4 regions of the Pseudomonas muyukensis genome follow, and region 1 is predicted to be linked to each of the others. Evidence: riboswitches for the same ligand, from Rfam matches in the RefSeq annotation. Region 1 holds a riboswitch; each other region holds the start of a gene.

Region 1 (5,681 bases):
GCACCCAGGCCCTGCTCGCTCTGCTCCCAGCCGGGCCGGTTGTCCTGGGCGCAGATTGCCTGCAACACCGGCACGTCGCGGCGCAGCGGGCGCAGGTTGGGCTGCTCTGGGCTGGACAAGGCAAAACCGGTGGTGTTGATCACCACCTCGGCCTGCACCTCGTCGAGCCAGGCTTGCACCTGCTCCAGACAGGCGTGCTCCTTGAGGCTGGCCACGGCGATCGGCAGCGGGTTGAGCCCGCACGCCTGCAAGCGCTGGCAGAACACATCGATGAACGCGGTGTTGGCCGCCTGCAGGTGCGAGCGATAGAACAGCAGCGGCGCCACCGGGTACTCGGGGTTCCACTCGCCGTACCAGTCCTGCAGCACGGCACTGGCGCGGGCCGGGTGATAGACCGCCGTGCGCGGCAGCGGCTGGGGCTCGTCCCAGGGGTAGTCACGCCCCAGCCATTGGCTGGCCAGGCACTTGAACAGGTTGAGCGCGTTGGCCTTGCCACCCTGGCGCAGGTAGTGCCACAGGCGCTCGGCCTGGGCCCCGCGCAGCGTGCCCAGGTCGGTGAGTTCCGGGTCCGGGCGGTCGTCGCCCGGCACCAGGACCAACTGCACGCCACGGCTGGCGAGGGCCACCAACTGCTCGACGCCGTAGCGCCAGTAGCCGACACCGCCATGCAGCGAGACCAGGACCAGCTTGGCATGGCGCAGGACCTGGTCGACATACAGGTCGACCGAGGCGTGGTTCTGCACCTGCATCGGGTTGGCCAGGCGCACGCTGGGAAAATCGTCCGGCAACTGCTCGGCGGTTTCGGCCAGCAGTGCCAGATGGGAGTCGCCGCTGCAGAGGATCACCAGCTCGGCAGGTGTCTGGCCGAGATCGGCAATGCTGTCGTCCGGCACGAAGCCGCCGGGCTGGGTCCGCAGCAGGTGCATGGGTCAGGCGCCCAGGGCCTGGCGCAGGCGCGCTTGCAGCTGCACGGCGTCAAGGTCCTGGCCAATCAGTACCAGGCGGGTGATGCGCGCTTCATCGCTGCGCCAGGCGCGGTCGAAGTGCTTGTCGAAACGGGTGCCCACGCCCTGGATCAGCAGGCGCATCGGTTTGCCGGGGATGGCGGCGAAACCCTTGGCGCGCAGGATGCCGAATTCACCGACCAGTTGGCTCAGGGCATCGAGCAGCAGGCTTTCGTCGGCCTCGGGCAGGTCGATGGAAATCGAGTCGAAGGCATCATGATCGTGGTCGTCGTGATCGTCACCGTCGTGGTGCGAATCATGATGGGTGCGACGGCCATCGATATGCGCCTCGGACTCGGCGCCCACGCCCAGCAGCACGTCGAGCGGCAGGCGGCCACTGCTGGCCTCGATCACCTTGACCGCCGGCGGCAGTTCCTCGGCCACCTCGGCGCGCACCCCGGCCAGGCCGGCGGCGTCGATCAGGTCGGCCTTGTTCAGCACCACCAGGTCGGCGCTGGCCAACTGGTCGGCGAACAGCTCGTGCAGCGGCGACTCATGGTCCAGGTTGGGGTCGAGCTTGCGCTGGGCGTCGACCTGCTCGGGGTAGGCGGCGAAGGTGCCGGCAGCCACCGCCGGGCTGTCGACCACGGTGATCACCGCATCGACCGTGCAGGCGTTGCGGATTTCCGGCCACTGGAAGGCCTGTACCAGGGGCTTGGGCAGGGCCAGGCCGCTGGTTTCGATCAGGATATGGTCCAGGTCGCCGCGACGGGCCACCAGCTCGCGCATCACCGGGAAGAACTCCTCTTGCACGGTGCAGCACAGGCAGCCATTGGCCAGTTCGAAGACCCGGCCCAGCGCCTCTTCCTCGGTGCAGCCGATGCTGCACTGCTTGAGGATCTCGCCGTCGATGCCCAGTTCGCCGAATTCGTTGACGATCACCGCGATACGGCGGCCCTGGGCGTTGTCGAGCATGTGGCGGAGCAAGGTGGTCTTGCCCGAGCCGAGAAAGCCGGTGACGATGGTGACGGGGAGCTTGGCCAGTGTTTTCATGTCGCGTTGCCCTTGGCGGCTGTGGCGCGGGCATGCGGGACGGCGGCCGCGGCCATGCTGGCCGGGCGCGTTCGCCACCGGATCACCCCGCCCGGTTGAAAGTCGAAAACGTCGCGAGGCAGGTCTCCTGGCTTGCACCAATCCGGCGTCGGGGCCGGTGGCTCGGCGCCTTCCCGCGCGCCTGCGCAGTGGCTGTGCCGAACCTTTCAGTGCCTACAGTTGCGGGGGCAGCCGCGGCTTGTACCGCGTTCCCGTCTTAGCTCAGGCCAGGCCTGAGAACCTCGAAGCGGCAAGGCTACGCATCCACCCGACAACGGTCAACCGCCGCCGCGATTGACGCCGGCTACGCCCCGTGATTTGCTAGCGCATTGCCTGCAGGTGCCCCCAGCCGGGGGTGAAACGGGAAACCGGTGCGTCACATGGCCTCCAACAGGCCAGGACAAAGCCGGTGCTGCCCCCGCAACGGTAAGCGAGCGCACCCTGCCTCGCCAGCCCGGAGACCGGCCTGCCGTGCTCGATGAACAACCCCGCGGTGGGCGGGTGCTGTCGCATGCCCTGGGCCATCCGTGCCTGGGGGCGTCGCGCTTGCCCGTTGCCCAAAACAAAAGCAGCAGAGGAACGCGTCATGCCTATCACCAGTGCCAAGCACAGCATCGCCACCCCCGTCAGCCTCAGCCAGCGCCTGCTGGTCGCCGTGGGCGCCAGCCTGCTGGGCCTGAGCCTGGTGTACTTCGCCGGCTTCTCGCACATCGAGGCGGTACACAACGCCGCCCACGACACCCGCCACAGCGCCGCCTTCCCCTGCCACTGAGTATCCCTGCATGATCACGCGCATTGCCCGCACCGCGGGCTTCAGCGGGCTGCTCGCCGCCCTGCTGCTGACCCTGCTGCAAAGTTTCTGGATCGCCCCGCTGATCCTCCAGGCGGAAACCTTCGAGAGCGCCGCCCCGGTAGCCGAGCAGCATGAACACGCACCAGCCGAAGCCGGCCACAGCCATGAGCACAGCGCCGAGGCCTGGGCACCGGAAGACGGCTGGCAGCGGGTGCTGGCCACCACCGGCGGCAACCTGGTGGTAGCCGTCGGCTTCGCCCTGCTCCTCGCCGCGCTGTACAGCCTGCGTGAGCCGGGCCGCGTCAGCACCGGGGCGCTCTGGGGCCTGGCCGGCTTCGCCGTGTTCTGCCTGGCGCCCACCCTGGGCTTGCCCGCCGAGCTGCCAGGCACCGCCGCCGCCGACCTGGGCCAACGCCAGGCCTGGTGGATCGGCACCGCCGCCGCCACCGCGGCCGGCCTGGCCTTGCTGGTGTTCAGCCGGCATTGGTTGTTCAAGGTGCTGGGTGTCGTGCTGCTGGTAAGCCCCCATGTGATCGGCGCGCCGCAACCGGCGGTGCACGCCAGCCTGGCGCCAGAGGCCCTGGCCAGCCAGTTCAAGATCGCCTCCTGGCTGACCAACGCCGCGTTCTGGCTGGCCCTGGGCCTGCTCAGCGCCTGGCTGTTCCGCCGCGCCAACCCGGCCTGATGCTCGACTTCAGCCTGCAGCCCGCGCTGTACGCGGGCTTTGGTTGTCGCCGCGGCTGCCCCGTCGAGACCCTGGCGGTGCTGCTGCGCCAGACCATGGCCCGCCACGCCCTGCCCCTGTCGGCCTTGCGCGCCATCGCCAGCATCGACCCCAAGGCCCGCGAACCGGGCTTGCTGGCCCTGGCCGAGCGCCTTGGCGTGCCGTTTTTGTGCTTCGACGCCGCGCACCTGCTGGCTTTCGAGCCGATGCTCAGCCAACGCTCGGCCACTGCCTACGCCCAGACCGGCTGCTGGGGCGTGGCCGAAAGCGCCGCCCTGGCCCTGGCTGCCCGCGCTTCGCCACAACCCAACCTGCACGTGCCGCGGCAGGTCCTTGCCGGCGCTACCCTGGCGCTGGCCATCGGCGGATAATCCGCATCTTTACCTGCAAGGAACCGCCATGACGGTCTACTTCATCGGTGCCGGCCCCGGCGATCCGGAACTGATCACGGTCAAGGGCCAGCGCCTGATTCGCCAATGCCCGGTGATCATCTACGCAGGCTCCCTGGTCCCGCCTGCGCTGCTCGAGGGCCATAACGCCCGAACCGTGCTCAACAGCGCCGAACTGCACCTGGAGCAGATCGTCGAAGCCATGCGCCAGGCCCACGCCGAAGGCCTGGACGTGGCCCGGGTGCACAGCGGCGATCCCAGCCTGTACGGCGCCATCGGCGAACAGATCCGCCACCTGCAGGCACTGGGCATCGACTACCAGATCATTCCCGGGGTCACCGCCACTGCCGCCAGCGCCGCATTGCTGGGCTGCGAGCTGACCCTCCCGGACGTGGCGCAGACGGTGATCCTCACCCGCTACGGCGACAGCTCGCCGATGCCGCCTGGCGAACAACTGGCCGATCTGGCCCGGCATGGCAGCACCCTGGCCATTCACCTGGGGGTCAAGCACCTGGCGCGCATCGTCGACGAGCTTTTACCGCACTATGGCGGCGCCTGCCCGATTGCCGTGGTGCACCGTGCCACCTGGCCGGACCAGGATTGGGCCCGTGGCACCCTGGCGGATATCGTCGAGCGGGTAGCGGCCAAAGGCTTTCGCCGCACCGCGCTGATTCTGGTCGGCCAGGTGCTGGGCGATGCGCCGTTCGCCGACTCCGCGCTGTACCGGGCCGGGCACGCCCACCTGTACCGCCAGGGCAGTTGAAGCGATTGCCGTCGTTGACGACCGCGCCGCCCTGTAGGAGCGGCCTTGTGTCGCGAAAGGGCTGCAAAGCAGCCCCGGCATTGTTGAATTGAATACAGCCATGCCCGAAAAATCGCGAAGACCTTGCAAGGGCTGATTGCCGTCGGGGAAGGCGGCGTTGCACACTGCGTGCAACTTGCCAACGGAATGCCTGCCATGCTCGAACTGCGCCCCAACTGCGAATGCTGCGACCGCGACCTGCCGGCCGACAGCCCGGATGCACTGATCTGTTCGTTCGAATGCACCTTCTGCCGCCCCTGCAACGAGCGCCACTTCCAGGGCCAGTGCCCCAATTGCGGCGGGCAACTGGTGATCCGCCCTACCCGCACCGGCAAGGCCCTGGCCAACAACCCGGCAGCGACCCAGCGGGTCAACAAGCCTCACGCAGCTTGCCCTTGAGGGTATTTGTAGGAATTTTCAACAACATCTTGTAGGTTTATCAACACACCTATACTCGCCTATTACCAAGGCTCCTGATTATCCGTAAGGTGCGCGCAGCCCAGTTGGCCCGCCGCCTTGCGTATGCAGTGAAACGCAGGACGCGGGCTGCACCTTGTACAGGAGTTACCCATATGACATCCGTGTTGCTGGTTGATGACCACCACATTGTTCGATTGGCCGTGCGCATGCTGCTCGAACGCGAACGCTTCACCGTCGTGGGTGAAACCGGCAGCGGCAAGGATGCCGCACGCCTGGCCAGGGACACCAAGGCCGAAGTCGTCATCCTCGATATCGGCCTGCCCGACCTTGACGGCATGGAGGTGATCAAGCGCCTTAAACTGCTGGAGCCCGCGCCAAGGATAATGGCCCTCACCGGCCAACCCGCCGACCTTTATGTACGCCGCTGCATGGATGCGGGCATCTCGGCTTTTGTCAACAAGGACGAAGACCTCGATGCCATGGTGTTCGCCCTCAAGGCCTTGGTCAAAGGCTACTC
Region 2 (5,681 bases), 460 kb from region 1:
TCAGCGTGCGCGAGAGGATGTCGGCGACGATCAGGAACAACGCCCCGCCCAGCGCGCTGGCCGGCACCAGGCGGCTGTGCCCGGGGCCGAGCAACAGGCGCAGGGCATGGGGGATGACCAGCCCGACGAAACCGATGGCACCGACGATCGACACCATCACCGCGGTCACCAGCGCCGCGCAGCTGATCAGCAGCAGTTGGGTGCGGCGCACCGGCACGCCGAGCGAGGCGGCGGAATCGGCGCCGAAGGTGAAGGCATCCAGGGCCCGGCGATGGCCGAGGCAGACCAGCAGCCCCAGCACGGCCACCGGCACCGCCAGGGTCACCGCCGGCCAGCGCACGCCGCTGAGGTTGCCCAGCAGCCAGAACAGGATGCCGCGGGCCTGTTCGGCGGTGGCGGACTTGGTGATCAGGAACGCGGTGAGCGCGTTGAACAATTGCGAGCCGGCGATCCCGGCAAGGATCACCTGGGCATTGTCATGGCGGCTGGCGCTGGCCCGCGACAGCGCCAGCACCAGGGCAAAGGCCGCCAGCGCGCCGAGGAAGGCGCCGCCGGACAGCGACAGCGCCGCGCCACCCAGGCCGAGCAGGCCGACCGCCACGGCACCGGTCGAGGCCCCGGCGGACAGACCCAGCAAATACGGCTCGGCCAGCGGGTTGCGCAGCAACGCCTGGAGAATCACCCCGCAGGTGGCCAGGCCAGCGCCGCAGGCAGCGGCCACCAGGGTGCGTGGCAAGCGGTAGTTCCAGACGATGCCGGCGTCGATCGGGTCGAGCGGATAGCCCGCCTGCCACAGGTGATTGGCCAGCACCTGCCAGACCACTTCGGCGCCCACCGGGGTTTCGCCGATGGCGATCCCGGCGAGCATGGCCAGGCTCAGGGCGAGCAGCGCGAAGGCGCCAAGGGGCAGCAGGCGACTCATGGTTGCGCCGCACTACCGCTGGCGAAGGCCGTGGACAGCACTTGCAGCCCGCGGAACAGGCGGATGCCGGCCTGCATGGCGTCGGCGTCGAGGACGATGATGCGGCCCTGTTTCACCGCATCCATGTTGCGGGTCAGCGGGTCGCTGCGCAGAAATTCGAGTTTCTTGCGATAGTCATCGGCGGGGTAGCGGCGCCGGTCCATGCGCGCGATGATCAGCCAGGTGGGATTGGCCTTGGCCAGGGTTTCCCAGCCGACGGTCGGCCATTCCTCGCTGGACTCGACCACGTTGCGCACGCCGAGGGTCTGCAGCATGAAGTCGGCCACGCCCTGGCGGCCGGCGACGTAGGGGTCGAGCGCCAGGTCGGCGCTGGAGAACCAGAACAACGCGCTGGTGTGCGTCAGGTCCTTGCCCGCCAGTTGTTGCTGCGCCTGCTGCAGGCTGCCCTGGAGCGCCGCGTTGAGGACGGCGCCGCGCGCCTGCACGTCGAAGATCTCGGCCAGTTGGCTGATGCTCTTGTAGATGCTCTGCACCTTGAACGGTTGCAGGCGGGTGCCATCGGCGCCCACCAGGTTGTCCTTGCCTTCGCAATCGGACGGCAGCAGGTAGGTGGGAATCTGCAATTCGGCGAACTGTTCGCGGGTGGCGACCGCGCCTTGGGCACCGACCATCCATTCGAACTGCACCGCCACCAGTTGCGGACGCTTGGCCACCACCGCCTCGAAGCTCGGTTCGTTGTCGGCCAGGCGCTCGACCTTGTCGTTCTGCGCCTGGAACTCGGGCAGCACGTTGTTGAACCACAGCGAAGTGCCGGCCAGGCGTTCGCCCAGGCCCAGGGCATAGAGCAGTTCGCTACCGGCCTGGCCGATGGTCACCGCGCGCTCGGGCGCCTGGGCGAAGGTCTGGGGCACGCCGCAGTTGTCGAGGGTCAACGGATACTGGGTGGCACTGGCCTGGCCATTATCGGCCTGGGCCAGCGCGGACAGGGTCAAGCCGGCGACTACGGTGGCGAGGTGGGGCAACATGGTGGGGCGGTCTCCTGTCTTGCGCTGTGCGGTCATGGGCACGGACAGGCATCGCCGGGCGCGAGCCAGAGGCTGCAAGCGCAAGGCGGATGACCATCCCGGACACCCCGCCGGTTGGTGAACACGTGCCGGCAGGTCTCCTGACTAGTGCGTCCAGGCCCGGCGCCGGCCTTCCCGGATGGATCATCCAGTGGCATCGATGGCGAGGGCTCGGCACCTACAGTTGCGGGGGCAGTTCCGTTCGGCGCGCTGGGCGCGCCTGGGATTCCCTTTTGATTCCGTGTGGAAACCGGCGGGCGGCATGGTAGACCATCGCACCGCCGGGCGAAACGCCTTTACAGGTACTTGAGCCAGGCCAGGTCGCGGCGCCGCGCCTTCAGCCGGGCAAAGCCACGCACCGGCAGGTACAGCGCGGCGGCCAGCAACAGGGCCAGCAGCCAGACCGCGGCGATACCCTCGAAACCGAAATAGTCGCCCTGGTTGCGGCCGAACAGGGCGACGCTGGCCAGGTACAGCCCCTTGAGCACATACAGGTGCAGCAGGTAGAAGAACATCGGCGCCGCGCCGAACACCGCCAGCACGCCGATCCAGCGCGTGCTGCCAGCACGCTCGAAGCCGCGTAGCAACAGCAGGCCGGTGCCCAGGGTCAGCGCCAGGAACAACAGCGAAGGCGGGTACTTGGTGATGTTGAAGAAGCTCATCAGCGTCTGCGTAACATTGGGGTAACTGTTCCAGGGCGTTTCGCCGTAACCGTTGAGCAGGCGCAGTGCGACGAAACCCAGCAGGGCCAGAGCCCCGGCCAGCAGCAGCCGCCGTTGGCGGGTATCGGCCTGGCTGGCGCGGGCGAACCATGGGCCAAGGGCGTAGCCCAGGGCAATCACGCCGATCCACGGCAACAGCGGATAGGATGTGCGCAGGCGCAGGCTGTCGGTGACCACCCACCAGCCGCGATCGTGCAGGACCGCCCACGGCACATGCAGGGCCGATGCCGGCGCGAAGTGCAGGCCATCGAGCAGGTTGTGCCCCGCGACGATCAACACGCCCAGGGTGATAAGCGCCGGACGTGGCAGCCATACCAGCAGCGCCAGGGCGATCATGCTCAGGCCGATGGCCCAGATCACTTGCAGGTAGACCACGGTGGGTGGCAGCTGGAAGGTCCAGGCGAAGTTGACCAGGGTGAACTCCAGCACCACCAGGAACAGCCCGCGCTTGAACAGAAACGCCGAGACATCGCCACGGCCCTGGTGCTTTTCGCCGTACAACCAGGCGGACAGCCCGGTGAGCAGCACGAACACCGGGGCGCACAGGTGCGCCAGGGTGCGGCTGGCGAACAGGCTGGGGTCGGTGGCGTCGATGGTCATCGGGTCGCTGACCTGGCGGTGCAGGAAGAAGGTTTCGCGCACGTGGTCCAGGAGCATGAACAGGATCACCAGGCCGCGCAGGGCGTCGATGCTTTGCAGGCGTTGGCTGGGCAAGGGGGAAGGGGTAATGGCGCTGGTCATTGGCTGGGATCGTAGGCAGGAATGGCGTTCAAATGAAATGTTATCGTATTACATTTTATCAGCGCCTGAATAGTTCGATTTCGCCTGGCGGGCCACCAGGTGTTCGCCGTGGGTGATGCAGCGCCTATTAGACCGAGCGCCGCCCGCGCGGCGCTCGATCTGACAGACGCTGCATCACTCACGGCGAACACGCCCTGCACTGAAACTTTTTTCGCTGCCTGGCCAAGCTCCCGAGTGCGTTGCGGGCAATCCTCCAGATCACCACCACCCATAACCGCTGGCCTGCCTCCATCACACCCCGGCAAAACCGCCAGAACCACCCCGCGACACCCGAGGTTTTCCCCCTCGAACTCCCGATGTTTTTTCCTTTGCCTGTCACCACAAGCTGCGAATGTTGCCTTCGTGGACAGGCCACCAGCCCCTCTGGATCAGGGTGTACGGCCTCGGCCACAGCAATGCGCGACCCACTCAACGTACGAACACGACGATAGGAGATTGCTTCATGTTTAAGCGTACTGTGATCGCCGCCTCCCTGGTGGCTGCTACCCTGGCTTCGGCCCAATCCATGGCCGCTGTGGTCGGCGGCGGTGCCACCCTGCCTGAGCCGCTGTACAACGGCAACGCCACCTGGGAAGGCATCCTGCCGAGCGGCTTCAGCTACACCGGCGTGGGCAGCGGCGGTGGCAAGACCGCTTTCCTGACCAACGCGCCTGCGTCGATCAACCAGCCTGCCGGCACCAACGTCGACTTCGCCGGTTCCGACTCGGTGCTCAGCGCCAGCGAACTGTCGACCTACAACAGCACCCGCGCCGCTGCCTGGGGCAAGCTGGTCCAGGTACCGGCGGTCGGCACCAGCGTGACCATTCCTTACCACCGCAACGGTGTCAGCAACCTGCAGGTCAACGCCACGCAACTGTGCGGCGTGTTCTCCGGCAGCATCGCCACCTGGGGCGCCCTGCTGGGCAACGGCGACACCACCCCGATCAAGGTGATCTACCGTGCCGGCAGCAGTGGCACCACCGAACTGCTGGCGCGCTTCCTCAACGACTCCTGCCCGACCGCCTTCTCGGTCAGCAGCACCTTCACCAGCGCCAACGTCGGCGCCGAGCCGAGCACCTGGCAAGCCGTGGCCGGCAGCGCCGATGTGGTCAATGCGGTGAACGCCACCGATGGTGCCATCGGCTACGTCAGCCCTGACTTCGTCGACACTGCCAACAACGCCCAGGTCGCCCGTGTCAGCAAGCTGGCCACCGGCACCGCCGTGCTGCCGACCGTCGACCAGGCGCAGATCGCCCTGGGCAGCGCCACCGCGCCGAGCGCCGACCGTGCCAACCCAGCCAGCTGGGCGGTCACCTTCGGCCGTGGCGCTACCGACAAGCCGGTCCCGACCACCGGCTACCCGATCGTCGGCTACACCAACCTGCTGGTTGGCCAGTGCTACAAGGATGCCGCCGATGCCACCGCAGTTCGCGGTTTCCTCGACGACCTGTACAGCGGCAACCACGACCTGGCCATCGGCATTCACTCGTTCGTGCCGGTGCCACCGGCCTTTGCCGCAGAAGTCAAGAAAGCCTTCATCAGCAACGCTGGCAACGAAGGCCTCGATATCGGCAACAGCAACGTCTGCAACGGTATCGGTCGCTCGTAATACGGCTGTTCCCCAGTGGCCCGCATCCGCTGGATGAGGGCATGACCCTGGCGGTGCCCGTGGGCGCCGCCAGGGTTTTCTTCGTGTGCATCAGGAGCCCGACACGTGTTCAAGCAAAGATCCCTGCAACTGGCCGTACTGGCTTGCGCCGCGCTGGTGGCCGGCAGCGCCTGCGCCGAGGTCAACGGCGGCGGTTCCACGGCGGTGAAGCGCCTTTACACCGGCAATCCGCTGTACCCCAAGCTGCCACGGTTGTTGCCCGATGGCTTCAGCTACAGCGCCGTCAACAGCCTGGCCGGCAAGCAGGCGTTCCTGGCCAACGATCCGACGCTGATCTGGCAGGCGGCCGGTGGCACTGTCGATTTCGCTGCGGGCGAGGCCGTGCTCACGGCCAGTGAACTGGCCAGCTATCGCAGCACCCGGCAAAGCGCCTATGGCCCGATGATCCAGGTGCCGGTGGCCGGCATGGCGGTGGCCATTCCCTATCAGAAGAGCGGGCTCGATGCGCTCCAGCTCAGCGCTCAGCAGTTGTGCGGGGTGTTCTCCGGGGCTTTGGCCACCTGGGGCCAGGTGCTCGGCACTGC
Region 3 (5,681 bases), 380 kb from region 1:
AGTGGAAACCGGCGTCAAACGCCTCAAGACGCTGGAAGAGATGTCCCCCGAGGAACGCGCCTTCCAGGAAAAGATCGACGCCGAGATCAAGATCGAAGCCAAGAACTGGATGCCCGACGCCTACCGCCAGACCCTCATCCGCCAGATCTCCCAGCACGCCCACTCGGAAATCGTCGGCATGCTGCCCGAAGGCAACTGGGTCACCCGTGCCCCGTCGCTCAAGCGCAAGCTGCAACTGATGGCCAAGATCCAGGACGAAGCCGGCCACGGCCTGTACCTGTACAGCGCCATGGAAACCCTCGGCGCCGACCGCGACGAGGAGATCGCCAAGCTGCACAGCGGCAAGGCCAAGTATTCGAGCATCTTCAACTACCCGACCCTGACCTGGGCCGACATGGGCGCGGTGGGCTGGCTGGTCGACGGCGCCGCCATCGTCAACCAGGTGGTGCTGCAGCGCACCTCCTATGGCCCCTACTCCCGCGCCATGATCCGCATCTGCAAGGAAGAAAGCTTCCACCAGCGCCAAGGCTACGAGCTGCTGCTGACCATGATGCGCCACGGCACCCAGGCGCAGAAGGACATGGTCCAGGACGCCATCAACCGCCTGTGGTGGCCGTCGCTGATGATGTTCGGGCCCAGCGACGAGCACTCGCCCAACAGCGCCCAGTCCATGGCCTGGAAGATCAAGCGCCAGACCAACGACGAGCTGCGCCAGCGCTTCATCGACCAGACCGTGCCGCAACTCGAGCTGCTCGGCTGCACCGCGCCGGACCCGGCGCTGAAATGGAACGAGGCGCGTGGCCACTACGACTTCGGCCAGATCCAGTGGCAAGAGTTCTACGAGGTGCTCAAAGGTAACGGGCCGTGCAACCAGGAACGCCTGGCCAAGCGCCGCAACGCCATCGAAGGTGGCGCCTGGGTGCGTGAGGCCGCCGTGGCCTACGCCCGCAAGCAACAGAACAAGAACGCCGCCTGAGGCGGCCCGCGATCCTGAGGAACCCCCATGTCCACCTGGACCCTTTACGAAGTCTTCGTGCGCAGCAAGCACGGCCTGAACCACAAGCATGTCGGCAGCGTGCATGCCGCCGATGCCGCCATGGCCATCGAGAATGCCCGTGAGTTGTACACCCGTCGCAGCGAAGGCGTCAGCCTGTGGGTTGTGCCTTCGGCGCTGATCATCGCCTCCTCCCCGGACGAGAAAGACCCGCTGTTCGCCCCGGCGGACGACAAGGTCTACCGGCACGCCAGCTTCTACGAGCTGCCCGCCGAAGTCGGCCATATGTGAGGCGCGCCATGCACAAGCAAGCACTGATCCCCTACCTGCTGCTGCTCGGCGACAGCGCCCTGATCCAGGGCCAGCGCCTGTGCGAGTGGTGCGGCAAGGCGCCGGCCCTGGAAGAAGAGCTGGCGTTGATGAACGTAGGTCTGGACCTGGTCGGCCAGGCCCGCAACTGGCTGGAATACGCCGCCGAGCTGCTGGACGATGGCCGTGACGCCGACGCCCTGGCGTTTCGCCGCGACGAACGCGCCTTCCGTAACCTGCTGCTGGTCGAGCAGCCCAACGGCGACTATGCCGTGACCATGCTCAAGCAGTTCCTCTACGATGCCTGGCACCATGCCGTGCTCGACGGCCTGTGCGCCTCGCGCGACGAACGCATCGCCGGCATCGCCGCCAAGGCCTTGAAGGAAGTCACCTATCACCTGCGCCGCTCCGGCGAGTGGGTGCAGCGCCTGGGCGACGGCACGCCAGAAAGCCGCCGGCGCATGCTCGACGCCATACCGCTGCTGTGGCGCTTTACCGTCGAGCTGACCGCCGCCAGCGACCACGAGGTGCAACTGGCCGCGGCAGGTGTCGGCGCCGACCCAGCCCAGGTCGGCCGTCGCTGGCAAGCCACGGTCGGTGCGCTGTTCGCCTCGGTCGAGCTGCCGCTGCCCCAGGCCGCCAGCCACTTTTACCTCGACGGCCGCCAAGGCTTGCACACCGAGCACCTGGGCCTGCTGCTGGCCGAAATGCAATTTCTGCCACGGGCCTACCCCGATGCGACCTGGTGAGCTGATCGTCGGCGACCGTGGCGCCCGGGCCCAGCAACCGGGCGATCTGGCCCGCGCCTGGGCGGTGCTGGCCGAGGTGATGGACCCGGAGGTGCCGGTGGTCAGCGTGGTCGACCTGGGCATCGTCCGCGACCTCGACTGGCGCGCCGGCCACCTGCACTTGGTGGTGACCCCGACCTATTCCGGCTGCCCGGCCACCGAGGTGATCGAGGGCGATATCCGCCAGGCCCTGGAACACGCCGGCTTTCCGGCCCCCGCCGTGGAGCGGCGGCTGACCCCGGCCTGGAGCACCGACTGGATCAGCACCCTGGGCCGTGAGCGCCTGCTCGCCTATGGCATCGCCCCGCCCGAGGGCGGCGCGAGCCTGCACGGCCACAGCCCCGTGGTGTGCTGCCCGCAATGCGCCAGTGGCGACACCGAGCTGCTCAGCGAGTTCGGCTCCACCGCCTGCAAGGCCCTGTACCGCTGTCGCGCGTGCCTGGAGCCGTTCGACTACTTCAAATGCCTATGAGCCGTGGAGAACACCATGAGCCAGTTTCACCGCCTGACCATCAAGCAAGTGCGTCAGGAAACACGGGACGCCGTGTCCATCGCCTTCGACGTGCCTAGCCACCTGCAGGACGATTTCCGCTTCACCCAGGGCCAGTACCTGGTCATGCGCACCCAGCTGGACAATGAGGAAGTGCGCCGCTCCTACTCGATCTGCAGCGCGGTGCAAGACGGCGAACTGCGCGTGGCGGTCAAGCGCGTGCCGGGCGGGCGCTTCTCGGCGTTCGTCAACGACGTGCTCAAGGCCGGCCAGCAACTGGAGGTGATGCCGCCCTCGGGCAGCTTCTTCGTGCCGCTGCAGCCGACCCACCAGGGCCACTACCTGGGCGTCGCCGCCGGCAGCGGCATCACCCCGATCCTGTCGCTGATCGCCACCACCCTGGCCTGCGAGCCGCACAGCCGCTTCACCCTGCTGTACGGCAACCGGGCCAGTGGCAGCGCGCTGTTCCGCGACCGCTTGGAAGACCTGAAGAACCAGTACCTGGAGCGCCTGAACCTGATCTTCGTGTTCAGCCGTGAACAACAGGATGTCGACCTGTACAACGGTCGCATCGACGCCGACAAGTGCGACCAGCTGTTCTCCCGCTGGCTGGATGTGCCCAGCCTCGACGCCGCCTTCATCTGCGGCCCCCAGGCCATGACCGAGACCGTGCGCGACAGCTTGCAGGCCAACGGCATGGACAAGGCGCGCATTCACTTCGAGCTGTTCGCCGCCGCCGATGGCACGGCCCGCCGCGAGGCACGCGAGGCCGCTCGCCAACTCGATGCCAGCAGCAGCCAGATCACCGTGATCAGCGATGGCCGGGCGCTGGCCTTCGACCTGCCGCGCAATACCGTCAGCGTGCTCGACGCCGGCAACGCCATTGGCGCCGAGCTGCCCTATTCGTGCAAGGCCGGGGTGTGCTCGACCTGCAAGTGCAAGGTGATCGAGGGCGAGGTTGAGATGGACAGCAACCATGCCCTGGAAGACTACGAAGTGGCGGCCGGCTACGTGCTGTCCTGCCAGAGTTTCCCGATCAGCGACAAGGTGGTGCTGGACTTCGACCAGCTTTGACGCCAAGGGCTTGGCTATCGATTAGGCATGCGTTGACTCCCAAGGGCAGAAATGCTCAGATGCGCCCCTGCTTTCAGGTGTCCCTGGCCGCCGCGCCAGGGATTAAACGGGAAGCCGGTGCCTCGCCCGTGCGAGAAGTCCGGCGCTGCCCCCGCAACGGTAAGCGAGCCAGGCATTCGATACACCACTGTGCCCCGCGCATGGGAAGGTGAATGCCCGATGACCCTCGCCAGCCCGGAGACCGGCCTGATTCGCCCATGGCCATTCCCGCGGAGGGCGGGTGCGCTCAGCTTGCCAGGCGCCCCTGCGCCTGCGCGGCCGTCTCGCACCGTCACCGTCGGGCTCATTCATTCCTGCGGTGTCTGTTCATGTCTTCTCCCCTGCTGCACCTGGAGCGCCTGCACTGGTCACTGTCCGCCAGCGGGCCAGACCTGCTGGCCGGCATCGACCTCAAGGTCCAATCCGGCGAGTTCGTCGGCCTGATCGGGCCCAATGGCAGCGGCAAGACCAGCCTGCTGCGCTGCGCCTACCGTTTCAGCCGGCCACGGGCTGGCCGGGTGCTGCTCGATGGCGAGGATATCTGGCTGCACCCGCCGCGCTGGCTGGCCCAGCGGGTGGCGGTGATGCTCCAGGAATTTCCCGAGGATTTCGGCCTGAGCGTGAGCGACGTCGTCGCCATGGGCCGCACCCCGCACCTGGGCTGGCTCGACGCTGACGGCGACCCGGCGCCGGTGGACCAGGCCTTGCGCCAACTGGGCCTGCAGGACCGCGCCGCGCAAGGCTTCGCCAGCCTGTCCGGTGGCGAGAAGCAACGTGTGCTGCTGGCCCGGGCCCTGGCCCAGCAGCCGCGCCTGCTGATTCTCGACGAGCCGACCAACCACCTCGACCCACGCCACCAGCTGGCCCTGCTGCAGCACCTGCGCGGCAGCGGCCTGGGCTTGCTGGCCAGCTTCCACGACCTCAACCTGGCGGCGACCTTCTGCGACCGCCTGTACCTGATCGAGCAAGGCCGGATCATCGCCCAGGGCACGCCTGCCGAGGTGTTGACCGAGCAATGCCTGGCCGAGGTGTTCGGGGTTCACGCCCTGGTCGACCGCCACCCCGTGGGCCAGCACCCACGCATTACCTGGATCCGTCACGCATGACCCGCCTGCTGCTTGCCCTGTTCGCCTGCCTGCCGCTGTGTGCCCTGGCGCAGGGCTTCCCCGTGACCGTGCGCAGTTGCGAGCGCGAGGTCAGCTTCAGCCAGCCACCGCAACGGGCGGTGAGCCACGACGTCAACTTGACCGGCATGCTGCTGGCACTGGGGCTGCGCGAGCGCATGGTCGGCTACAGCGGCATCAGTGGCTGGAAAAGCCTCGCCCCGGCAATGCGCCAGGCCCTGGGCGGCCTGCCGGAACTGGCCCCGCGCTATCCGTCGGTGGAAACCCTGCTCGCGGCCGATGCCGACTTTCTGTTCGCCGGCTGGAGCTATGGCATGCAGGTCGGTGGGCCGCTCACCCCACAGCGCCTGGCAACGTTCGGCATTCCGGTATACGAGCTGAGCGAGTCGTGCTCGCGGATCATGCCCTGGCACCCGGCAAGCCTCGACGACCTGTACACCGACCTGAACAACCTGGGGCGCATCTTCGGCGTCAGCGCGCGGGCCGACCGCCTGGTCGAGCAACTGCGCCAGCGTGTCGCGCGGGTCAGCGCTTCGCTGGCCGCGCTCCAGGATCGACCACGGGTGTTCCTCTACGACAGCGGCGAGGACCGCCCCACCACCTCCGGCAGCCTGGGCATGCCCCAGGCCCTGATCGATACGGCCGGCGGCAGCAATGTGATGGCCGACGTGCCTGCCAGCTGGACCGAAGTCAGCTGGGAAAGCGTAGTGGAGCGCGACCCTGAGGTGATCGTCATCGTAGACTACGGCCCGACCCGCTGGCAGCAGAAACGCGACTACCTGCTGCAGCACCCGGCGCTGGGCAGCGTCACGGCGATTCGCCAGAAGCGCTTCGTGGTGTTGTCCTATTTACAGGTGACGCCC
Region 4 (5,681 bases), 240 kb from region 1:
AGCCGGCTTGCCGGCGAACACCGGCGCAGCCGGTGCCATCCACCGCGTCGCCTGGTTCGCCAGCAAGGCTGGCTCCTACAGGGCGTAGGAGCCGGCTTTGCCGGCGAACACCGGCGCAGCCGGTGCCATCCACCGCGTCGCCTGGTTCGCCAGCAAGGCTGACTCCTACAGGGCGTAGGAGCCGGCTTGCCGGCGAACACCGGCATAGCCGGTGCCATCCACCGCGTCGCCTGGTTCGCCAGCAAGCTGGCTCCTACAGGAGTAGCGCATGGCGGGGGCCCTAGAAGCTGTAGTCGACCGTGGCGAAGTACGACCTGGGCGCCCCCAGCAGCCACTGCTCGCCGCTATAGCTGGACTGGGCATACTGGCGGTCGAACAGGTTGTTCACCTGCAGCCCCAGGCGTACATCGGGCAGCACTTGCCAGCCAAGGTTGGCGTCGACCACGCTGTAGCCCGGCACCTGGGCGTCGTTGGCGGCACTGGTGTAGCGCGCGTCCACATAGCGCAGGCCGATACCGGCGTCGACGGCCTGGCCGAAGCCTTTGCTCAACCACAGGTTGGCGGTGCGGCGCGGGACGTCTTGCGGACGATTGCCGGCCCGGTCGTACACCACACCCCCGCTGCGCTGCAGGAAATCATCGTACTTGGCCCGCAGCAGTGCGGCGTTCGCCGACACCTGCCACTGGTTGCCAAGGGCCAGCTCCAGGCTGGCTTCGAGCCCGTCGGAGGTCTGCTGGCCGGCTTGCTGGCTGCCCTTGGTCACCACGTCATAGACCGGCAGCTTTTTCTTGACGATGTGGTACGCCGCCAGCGTCCACTCGCCGCGCCCCTCCCAGAAACGCTGCTTCAAGCCCAGCTCGGTCTGCTTGGCTTCGGTCAGTTCCAGGCGCTGCTCGGGGCGCAAGGTCAACAGGTCGCCGACGCCATCCTCGCTGGTGGAGTACTGGCCGTACAGCGACAGGTCGTCGCTGACGGCGAACACCAGCCCGGCACGCCAGTTGCCGCCGCGCAGGCTGCGGTCGTTGCGGGTGCCGTTGGTGAGGTCGTCGCGGTCGATATGGTTCTGGTCGCGGCGCACGCCGGTGACCAGCGACAGGCGCTCGGTCAGTTGCGTTCTGTTTTCCGCAAAAAGAGCAAAGGTACTGGTTTTGGACAGCATCTGCGGGCGTAGCGGCGAGCCACTGTGGAAACCGCCGGGGGCGGGCTGCCAAGGGTCGAGCGGGTCCTTGCTGTCGTCGTTGTAGGGTGAGTTGCTGTCGACATTGAAACGGATCTTGTTGTACTGCGCCCCGACCACGGTCTTGCTGGCCAGCCCGAACAGCGAATGGTCGAAGGTGAAGCTCTGCAGGTCGCCGATCTGCTCCTGGTTGTGCTTGATCTCAAGGAAACTGCCACGCAGGATCTGCCCGCTGGCGCCATCCCAGCTGTACTCCTCGGCATTGCGCCAGTGCCGGCGGCTCTTGATGTAGTACAGCTGGTTGCTGGCGCTGAGGTGGTCGTTGATCTGCCAGTCGCTGGTCAGCCGCGTCCACTCGTCGTGGTAGCGCTGCTGGTCGTTGCTGACGTTGTAGTTCTTCTTGCCCAGGCTGCTGCGCAGGTGGCCGTCGATCAGTGGGGTGCCGTAGTAGTTGGCCGGTTGTGCGTCGCCGCGCTCGTGGGACAGGGTGAAGCTCAGGTCGTCCGTGGCGTCGAAGCGCAGTGCGGCCGACAGCGCCAGGCTGCGTGAGTCAGTGCGGTCGACCCAACCGTTGCCGGCCTGCTGGTTCAGGGTCAGGCGATAGCTCAGGCGTTCGCTGAGGCTGCCGCCGCTGTCCAGGCCGAGCTGCTGACGGTCCCAGGAGCCGTAACCCAGGCGCAGGTGGTTGCGAATGTCACCACTGAAGGGTTTTTTCGGGATCACGTTGACCACCGCGCCGGTGGCGCCTTCGCCATGCAGCACCGAGGCCGGGCCGCGGATCACCTCGATGCGCTCGACCATCCATGGGTCGACCGGGTAGGTGAGGGTGCCGGCACCGGCGTACAGGCGCGCGCCATCGAACAGGGTCATCACCGAGCTCTGGCCTGTGAAACCGCGCGCCGACAGGCCGGTACCGCCATCGCCCGGGGTGCCGATGAAGGTGATGCCCGGCGAGCGGGTCACGGCGTCCTGCACGGTCTGGTTGTTGCGCCCCTGGATCTGCGCCGCGGTGAGGGTGCTGGTGCTGGCCGGCGTTTCCAGGGCGCTGAGGTTCAGGCGCGAGCCGGCTTGGCTCGGGGTGGCCAGGTCGACGGCCTGCGGCTCACGGTTGTCGGTGATGGCCGTGGCGGGCAGGGTCAGGGAGGCGCCGGGCTGTTCGTCGGCCAGCGCTGGCAGGGACACGGCCAGGCAGGCCGCCAGGGTGTGAAGCTTGTTGAATCGGGACATGTCGTTCCACTGCTGCAGGAATGAATGGATCCCGGTGGAGAACACGCAACGGCGAATCGCGTAGGCAGGCGCGCACGCGGATACCGGCCTGCGCCCGCCCACCGCGGGTTGCCAAGTGAAGCCTCAGGCCGGTCTCCGGGCTTGCGAGGGTCATGAAGCCTTCACCTTCCCATGCCTGTGCACAGTGGTGTGTCGAAGGTTTCGCTCGCTTACCGTTGCGGGGGCAGCGCCGGACTTGTCGTTGACAACGACGCACCGGCTTCCCGTTTCACCCTGCGCGCGGCGGCGCAGGACACCTGAAACTGGCGCGCATCTGATCATCGAACCGGCAGGGAGTCAATCGTTTGAATGAACGCAAAATCTGTGACGCCTTAGCGAGTTAGCGGTAGTTGTCGAATTTTTTTCGAACTTTCGCCAGTGGCGTTGCCTCGAACCGGTCGTTGCTCATTCATTCACGTCATGGAGACTTCTGCGCATGTTTACCCGTCACCTGCTGCGTCATTCCTGCCTGTTGGCCTTGCTCGGCGCGCCCCTGGCCGCCACTGCGGCGCCGAGCAGCGATCCGCTGTTCACCCTCGGCCTGCTGGGCGCCTACGACAAGTTCAAGTTCGAGGGCGGCAGCGAATCGGACAAGCAACACATGGGTCAGGGCGGCGTGTTCGCCACCTTCGGCAACAAGATGACCGCCGAATCCGGCTTCATCTACCAGATCGGTGCCGAGGCCAAGTACGGCAAGAAGAGCGACAACAAGCTCAAGGAGGCCCAGGCCGACCTGGACCTGGGCTGGCGCGCCGCGCTGGATGCGCGCAACTTCGTCGACCTGACCCTGGGCGGCGGCTACAGCTGGACGCGCTTCGAACCCGAGATCAACGACCTCGATACGCGGCTGACCTACAAGTCGCCATTCGCCAAGGCGGCGCTGGGCTACAACCACCAGTTCGACGCCTCGACCCTGCGCGTGGAAGTGGGGGCGCGGCGTACCATCGATGGCCGTGCGCGGCTGAAGGTCGATGACTACGGCAGCGACAGCGTCGACATGAAGGACCGCACCAACCCCTATGCCGAGGTCACCTTGCTGATGAACCAGCAGGGCGGCATGCCGGTGCAACTGGGGGCGTACTACACCCGCACCGAGTACAAGCTCGACGAGGACACCCCGGTGGCGGACAACACCAAGCTCAAGCGGGACGAGTTCGGGGTGAAGGTGGGGTTGGCGTTCTAAGCGCCTGAACGATCTCACCCCCCCTCGCAATCGGTAGGCGCCAGCCTTGCTGGCGAACCAGGCCCCGTGTGCCCCGTGTTCGCCGGCAAACCGGCGCCTATGCCTCTGGCGTGCCGCTCAGCGACCGCGCCGGCGTGATACCCGCGCCTCGATATTCTTGCGGCCTATCAGCAGCGGCGGTTTCTCCAGCACTGGCTCATCGGCCAGCCACTTGTACATCACCAGGCAGTCCACCAGGCCCTGTTCGGCATGGCGATAGGCCTTGGGCAAGCGCCCGACCGTCTCGAAGCCAAGCTTGTGCCATAGCGCCACGGCCACCTCGTTGGTCGCCACCACCGAGTTGAACTGCAGGGCCAGGAAACCTTCCTGGCGGGCGAGTTTCTGCGAGTGCTCGCACATCAACCTGGCCACGCCGCGGCCACGGGCGCTGGCACAGACCATGTAGCCGCAGTTGCCCACGTGGCCACCGGGCCCGGCGGCATTGGCCTTGAGGAAATACGAACCGAGCAATGCGCCGTCCTCTTCGGCCACCAGCGTGCGCAGCGGGGTTTCCAGCCACAGCGCGCGGGCCCGCTCGAAATCGAGCCCGGGGTCGAAGGCGTAGGTCTGGCGGGCCTGGACGATGGCCTGGAAGGTCGGCCAGAAGCGTTCGAAATCTTCCGGGGTCATGGGGCGGATCTGGATCATGGCGGTTCCTGCGGGTACTGAGCCGCTCAGTCTGGGCGGCGCGGCGCCGCCGCGCAAGGGCGGCGACGCCTGGCCGGGTCAGGCCTTGCCCACGGCATCCAGGGCCCGGGCCGAGTAGACCAGCGCGGCGCCAGCATTCATCGCCACCGCCACCCCCAGGGCTTCGGCGATTTCCTCGCGGCTGGCGCCGTGCTTGACCGCCTGCTGCGAGTGCACGGCGATGCAGCCGTCGCAGCGGGTGGTGACGGCCACGGCCAGGGAGATCAGTTCGCGGGTCTTGGCATCCAGGTGGTTGGTCTTGGCCCCGGCGCCGCTGGCGGTCATGTAGCCGGCCACGGTATCGGGGGAGAGCTGCTTGAGATCGCCGATGCCGGCCATCAACTGCTTACGGTAGGCGTCCCAGTCCATCATGCTCATCGTGTTCACCTTGCGAGGTTGGCAACAGGAGCTTTCAGGCTAGACGAAAGTGGGCTGTTCGGGGGAAGGGGAGCTGCGTGGGTGTGGCGGGCTACGAGCGGCTGCGCCGATGTTCGCCGGCAAGGCCGGCTCCTGCGGATGGGCAGGAGCCGGTTTGCGCAGGGGGATCAGATGTAGATGAAGACCAGCACCAGCGCCGCGACCACCGCCCACTTTTCCAGGTAGTAGCGGGTGCGGTTGCGCTTTTTCATGGCCTTGCCGCGTTCACGGATCTTGTAGATGCGGGTGAACAGGCGGTTGATGCCGCCGGTCTTGTCGCTGGCGTCGTTGGGGGCTGCGGCGGCAGCCATGACGTTGCGGCTGAACCAACGGTTGAAGGCGCTCGCCCAGCGGTACTTGAGCGGGCGCTCGACGTCGCAGAACAGGATGATGCGGTTGTGCTCGGTGGTGTTGGCGGCGTAGTGGATGTAGGTCTCGTCGAACACCACGCCCTCGCCGTCGCGCCAGGAGTACTTCTCGCCGTCGACGTCGATGTAGCAGCCGTCGTCGTTGGGCGTGTCCAGGCCCAGGTGGTAGCGGTAGGAACCGGCGTAGGGGTCGCGGTGGCGCACCAGCTTGGCGCCTGGCGGCAAGGTGGCGAACATCGCCGCCTTGACCGAGCCGATGCCTTGCAGCAGTTCGGTGGTGCGTGGGCACAGGGTCATCGCCGAAGGGTGGCTCTCGCCGTACCACTTCAGGTAGAAGCGTTTCCAGCCGGTCTTGAAGAACGAGTTGAAGCCGACATCGTCATAGTTGTCGGACTTCTTGATCTCGCCGGCCTGCAGCAGCTGTTGGCCTTCGGCGCGGATTTCCTGCCAGTGGTCCTGCAGCACCTTCAGCTCGGGGAAGGCCTCCACCGGCAGGTACGGCTTGGCCGGGTGCTTGGAGAACAGGTAGAGGAAGGCGTTGACC

What was found. Region 1 has a riboswitch for cobalamin ahead of cobW (cobalamin biosynthesis protein CobW). Riboswitches for the same ligand answer to the same signal wherever they lie in the genome.
Region 2: another riboswitch for cobalamin. It lies ahead of KSS95_RS14845 (ABC transporter substrate-binding protein); the one in region 1 lies ahead of cobW (cobalamin biosynthesis protein CobW).
Region 3: another riboswitch for cobalamin. It lies ahead of KSS95_RS15205 (ABC transporter ATP-binding protein); the one in region 1 lies ahead of cobW (cobalamin biosynthesis protein CobW).
Region 4: another riboswitch for cobalamin. It lies ahead of KSS95_RS17700 (TonB-dependent receptor); the one in region 1 lies ahead of cobW (cobalamin biosynthesis protein CobW).

Annotation. Positions count from the first base shown of each region.
Region 1 is NZ_CP077073.1:3,775,707-3,781,387, forward strand. It holds gene cobN (cobaltochelatase subunit CobN) at 1-926, opposite strand, end outside; gene cobW (cobalamin biosynthesis protein CobW) at 930-1,997, opposite strand; cobalamin riboswitch at 2,098-2,296, opposite strand; cobalamin riboswitch at 2,358-2,520, shown strand; gene KSS95_RS16755 (CbtB domain-containing protein) at 2,623-2,808, shown strand; gene KSS95_RS16760 (CbtA family protein) at 2,819-3,514, shown strand; gene KSS95_RS16765 (cobalamin biosynthesis protein) at 3,514-3,924, shown strand; gene cobM (precorrin-4 C(11)-methyltransferase) at 3,953-4,705, shown strand; gene KSS95_RS16775 (DUF1272 domain-containing protein) at 4,901-5,143, shown strand; gene KSS95_RS16780 (response regulator transcription factor) at 5,317-5,681, shown strand, end outside.
Region 2 is NZ_CP077073.1:3,315,042-3,320,722, forward strand. It holds gene KSS95_RS14840 (FecCD family ABC transporter permease) at 1-922, opposite strand, end outside; gene KSS95_RS14845 (ABC transporter substrate-binding protein) at 919-1,947, opposite strand; cobalamin riboswitch at 2,061-2,256, opposite strand; gene KSS95_RS14850 (acetyltransferase domain-containing protein) at 2,283-3,449, opposite strand; gene KSS95_RS14855 (substrate-binding domain-containing protein) at 3,952-5,097, shown strand; gene KSS95_RS14860 (substrate-binding domain-containing protein) at 5,203-5,681, shown strand, end outside.
Region 3 is NZ_CP077073.1:3,397,552-3,403,232, reverse strand. It holds gene paaA (1,2-phenylacetyl-CoA epoxidase subunit PaaA) at 1-976, shown strand, start outside; gene paaB (1,2-phenylacetyl-CoA epoxidase subunit PaaB) at 1,004-1,285, shown strand; gene paaC (1,2-phenylacetyl-CoA epoxidase subunit PaaC) at 1,294-2,052, shown strand; gene paaD (1,2-phenylacetyl-CoA epoxidase subunit PaaD) at 2,039-2,563, shown strand; gene paaE (1,2-phenylacetyl-CoA epoxidase subunit PaaE) at 2,579-3,655, shown strand; cobalamin riboswitch at 3,727-3,907, shown strand; gene KSS95_RS15205 (ABC transporter ATP-binding protein) at 4,024-4,800, shown strand; gene KSS95_RS15200 (ABC transporter substrate-binding protein) at 4,797-5,681, shown strand, end outside.
Region 4 is NZ_CP077073.1:4,019,911-4,025,591, reverse strand. It holds gene KSS95_RS17700 (TonB-dependent receptor) at 281-2,404, opposite strand; cobalamin riboswitch at 2,514-2,719, opposite strand; gene KSS95_RS17695 (outer membrane beta-barrel protein) at 2,880-3,626, shown strand; gene KSS95_RS17690 (GNAT family N-acetyltransferase) at 3,744-4,313, opposite strand; gene KSS95_RS17685 (carboxymuconolactone decarboxylase family protein) at 4,392-4,730, opposite strand; gene lpxO (lipid A hydroxylase LpxO) at 4,898-5,681, opposite strand, start outside.